2 regions of the Blautia sp. AF14-40 genome follow, and region 1 is predicted to be linked to the other one. Evidence: predicted binding sites of a transcription regulator. Region 1 holds the regulator's gene; the other holds the start of a gene.
What was found. Region 1 encodes HrcA, which represses chaperone genes, less so after heat shock. Its sites were predicted from a motif close to TGTTAGCACTCNNNNNNNNNGAGTGCTAACA; they were not measured.
Positions count from the first base shown of each region.

Region 1 (2,203 bases):
CCAATGGCATACATATTTGCTTTTTCTTTTTCGGTGCGTTTGCGGAAGTTATCGAACTCTGCCATCTGACGGGTCAGACGGTCAGTCAGCTCTTCGATTTTCTCATCTTTTTTATCTTTTTTCTTTTTGAAGAACTTTCGTTCTTTGCCATCCTCAGCAGTTTCTTCTGCAGCTTCCGCTTCTTTTGCCTCTGCTGCTTTCTTTGCTTCTTCCTGCTCCGCAGCCGGTTCGGTTTCCGGCAGATCGGTCTCTGCTCCGGTTTCTTTTTCCATCTCGCGTGTAGGTTCTTCCATGGTTTCCTCTTTCTTTCTATTTTCTTCGCTCACTGATCATTCCACCTTTCTACTCACCTGTGTCCGGCTTTTTGAAGACGGCGTCCAGTTGAACTTTTAATGTTTTCAGGTTATCTACCACATTTTCGTAATCCATCCGCTTTGGTCCCACGATACCGATTGTTCCGCGCATACCGTTTCCCATATCGTATGTGGTGGTGACCACGCTGCAGTCCCGTAAGGGTTCCATCGAAGATTCATTTCCGATGTATACCTGAATACCGGTATTTTCCTCTCCGTCCTGCTCCTCGGCAGCTCCTTTGATCATATCGACCAGTTTCTGCCGTTCCTCGAATGTGGAGATCAGCTGGCTGGCTTTGCTGCTGTCGGAAAGCTCAGGGTACTTGAAAATGTTGGTTGCGCCGCTGGTGTACACCGGCACATCTTCTTCGCTGACTGCGATGGCTTCCGCTACGGTATCGACCACTTTGCTGATGATGCCGGAGTGGATGCCTGCCTGCTCTTTCATCTTCTTGATCATGCCAAGATTGATTTCTTCAATGGTCAGGCCATTGAGCTGTGTGTTCAGAAGCAGGTTCAGCTTTAATATCTGTTCATCGTTGATGGTCTCGTCTAGGTCGATCATCTGGTTTTTCACCAGGTTGCCTTCTACGACGATGACGGCCAGGAGCTGCTCTTCATTGACTTTTGAGAGCTGGATGAATTTCACTTTATTTCTGTGATATTCCGGTCCTGTAATCAACGTTGCATAGTTGGTAGATGAAGCGAGGACTTTGACAACCTGCTGCAGAACTTTTTCCATTCGGTCTGTTTTTTCAATGACCATGTTTTTGATGTCTGCAACTTCCTGTTCTTTTTCCCGCATCAGCTCATCTACATAGAGGCGGTAGCCTTTATCGGAAGGAATGCGTCCTGCGGAAGTGTGGGGCTGTAAGATGTAACCCATCTCTTCCAGATCGGACATTTCATTCCGGATTGTGGCGGAGCTTAAATTCAAATCCGTGTATTTGGAAATCGTTCTTGAGCCGACCGGCTCGCCCGTTTCCAGATACGTCTGGATGATCGCTTTTAATATTTTTCTTTTTCTTTCATCCAATTCTGTATCCACTAAGATAAGCTCCTTCCTGTTGTATAGTCCTGTTAGCACTCGTTTCAGTGGAGTGCTAACATCTATGCTCTTAAGATAGCACTCTGCCTTTTGTTTGTCAACACCTTTTCCCGGTTTTTCTATGAAGAAATTGTGAAAAAAGTATAAACCGTTTTCTTTCTGAAAAGGAATCTGACTTTTCTTTTTTATTGCATTCTACTGTTTCAAAGGCGCTATAGCCGTATGGTAGGATTCTGCCATTTCGATACGACCATTTAGTAGCATTTTCTCAGAGGTGATGAATCATGAAATATCAGAGACTGGAGGATCTGCGCACGGACCGCGATCTGACGATCCGCCAGGTTGCCGACTATCTCGGCTGCAACCGCGATGTGTATACCCGATATGAAAAAGGCGTCCGGCAGCTGCCGATCTCCATTGCCATCCGTCTGGCGGAGCTGTATCAGGTCAGTCTGGATTATCTGGTCGGCATCAGCGATGAGAAGCGGCCGTATGGATCCTGACTTTCCGGTGTCTCCGCCGCAGCAAAAGCAGGAGGACAGTTTTTCTTCTCCCTGTCCTCCCTGTTTTGCTTTTTCGTTTACAGATTCTGCAGATATTCCATCATCCGCGTTTCGCTGAGTTTCCATCCGTCCGGCTCCCCGCAGAGATACAGCGTAAAATGCCCGCACGGGACTCCGTTTTCCAGGTGGATGCCGGTATACAGTTCTACAATGAGGAGTTCTTCTGCTTTTTCTTCATATATATTAGTGATCTGATAGATGCGCTCTCCCTTTTCGTCCACCGGCCATTCTTTCTTCAG
Region 1 is NZ_QUHK01000006.1:62,297-64,499, forward strand. It holds gene grpE (nucleotide exchange factor GrpE) at 1-293, opposite strand, end outside; gene hrcA (heat-inducible transcriptional repressor HrcA) at 343-1,401, opposite strand; gene DWW13_RS06480 (helix-turn-helix domain-containing protein) at 1,686-1,904, shown strand; gene DWW13_RS06485 (hypothetical protein) at 1,982-2,203, opposite strand, start outside.

Region 2 (2,203 bases), on a different contig from region 1:
CCGCCGGTCAGGATTGCGATATCCTCGAGCATTGCTTTTCTTCTGTCGCCGTATCCCGGTGCTTTGACAGCTACTACGTTGAAGGTTCCGCGCAGTTTGTTGATCACGAGTGTCTGGAGAGCCTCGCCCTCTACGTCCTCAGCGATGATCAGCAGTCTTGCGCCGCTCTGTACGATCTGCTCCAGCAGCGGAAGAACTTCCTGAATGTTGGACAGTTTCTTATCGGTAATCAGGATATATGGATTGTCGAGAACGGCTTCCATTTTCTCCATATCGGTGCACATGTAAGCGGAGATATATCCACGGTCGAACTGCATACCTTCTACCAGCTCCAGCTCGTTCTGCATGGTCTTGGACTCCTCGATGGTGATAACGCCGTCTTTGGAAACTTTTTCCATAGCGTCAGCTACCATCTGGCCTACTTCTTCGCTTCCGGAAGAAACAGCTGCAACTTTTGCAATCTGCTCTTTGCCTGCTACCGGCTGGCTCATCTCTGCAAGGATCTGAACAGCTTTATCGGTTGCTTTCTTCATTCCCTTACGAAGAACGATCGGGTTCGCACCTGCTGCCAGGTTTTTCATTCCTTCGTTTACCATAGCCTGTGCCAGAACGGTTGCGGTTGTGGTACCATCACCTGCTACGTCGTTGGTCTTTGCAGCAACTTCTTTGATGAGCTGTGCGCCCATGTTTTCAAAGCCGTCTGCCAGCTCGATCTCTTTTGCAATCGTAACACCATCGTTTGTGATGAGCGGAGCGCCGTACTGTTTGTCCAGAACAACGTTTCTTCCTTTCGGTCCAAGGGTTACACGTACGGTATCTGCAAGCTGGTTTACACCATTCTGAAGAGCGTTTCTTGCCTCTGCTCCATATTTAATCTCTTTTGCCATGATTATCATGCCTCCTGATTTTTACTTGATTATTCTTTATTTTACAACTGCCAGAATGTCATCCTGTTTTACGATGATGTACTCTTCGTCTTCCAGTTTGACGTTGGTTCCTGCATATTTGGAATAGATTACCTGATCTCCGACTGCAACTTCCATTTTTACTTCTTTGCCGTCTTCTACTTTTCCAGGTCCTACTGCGATAACCTCAGCCTGCTGCGGTTTCTCCTGTGCCTGTCCCGGAAGTACGATACCGGATTTTGTGGTTTCCTCTGCTTTTAACTCTTTTAATACAACTCTGTCACCTAAAGGTACTAACTTCATTTATGTTTCCTCCTTCAAGATTTCATTCAGTTTTATTTATTAGCACTCAGTTCATTCGAGTGCTACTTGATGGTTCTTACTATAGTGTTTTCCACCTCATTTCGCAAATGCATGAATTTTGTAATTCTCTTTTTTTCTCTCGTGATAACTCTTAATTTCTCTTATTTCCTCGTTTTTTCTTATTTTGGCAATTTTTTCATATTTTATACTCTCTTTAGAATCTAATTATAGTTTATTCCTAAAAACGGGAATGATACCATTTTTTTCCGCTCACCGAATGCTTTTTTGCACAAAAAGAAACGGCGCCATTCTTAAACGGCTCCGATTCTTTTCTACATTCCACTTTTTTATTTTTTCGCCTCGTCCGGATGGGCATCGCCCTTTCCTTTCAGGTTCTTTCTTGCTTTGATCTCGTCGAGTTCATCAAAGATATAATCATTTAATACCTTGATATACGTTCCCTTCATACCGCTGGAACGGGACTCGATGACGCCTGCGCTCTCGAATTTGCGGAGGGCATTTACGATGACGGATCTTGTGATGCCGACGCGGTCTGCAATTTTGCTTGCAACCAGAATGCCCTCATCCCCGTTCAGTTCATCAAAGATATGGATGATGGCTTCCAGTTCGGAGAAGGACAACGTGTTGAATGCGGATTTAACCACCTGAACCTTGCGGTTTTCCTCCACATTTTCCTCGTTGACGGAACGCATCATTTCCAGTCCGACAACGGTTGTGCCGTACTCACTGACGATGATATCGTCGATATCGTACTGCGGGGTGCAGCGGTACATAAATACGGTACCAAGGCGTTCTCCGGCGATCTCGATCGGGCAGATAATTGCGGTGTAGCGCTCTACACCAGGCCGCTCAAAGCCGAGGGTCTGTAAATTGACGTTCTCTTTTGTGGAGAGTACGCCGAGGAGACGCTCGTTTAATGCGGCATCGACATAACCGCCCACCTTATCCTCGATCAGCTCCGTAATTTCTTCCAC
Region 2 is NZ_QUHK01000005.1:146,631-148,833, forward strand. It holds gene groL (chaperonin GroEL) at 1-887, opposite strand, end outside; gene groES (co-chaperone GroES) at 924-1,208, opposite strand; gene codY (GTP-sensing pleiotropic transcriptional regulator CodY) at 1,556-2,203, opposite strand, start outside.
Region 2: groES (co-chaperone GroES) is a predicted target of HrcA. The motif match lies at 1,246-1,276, and genes of this name have one in related genera.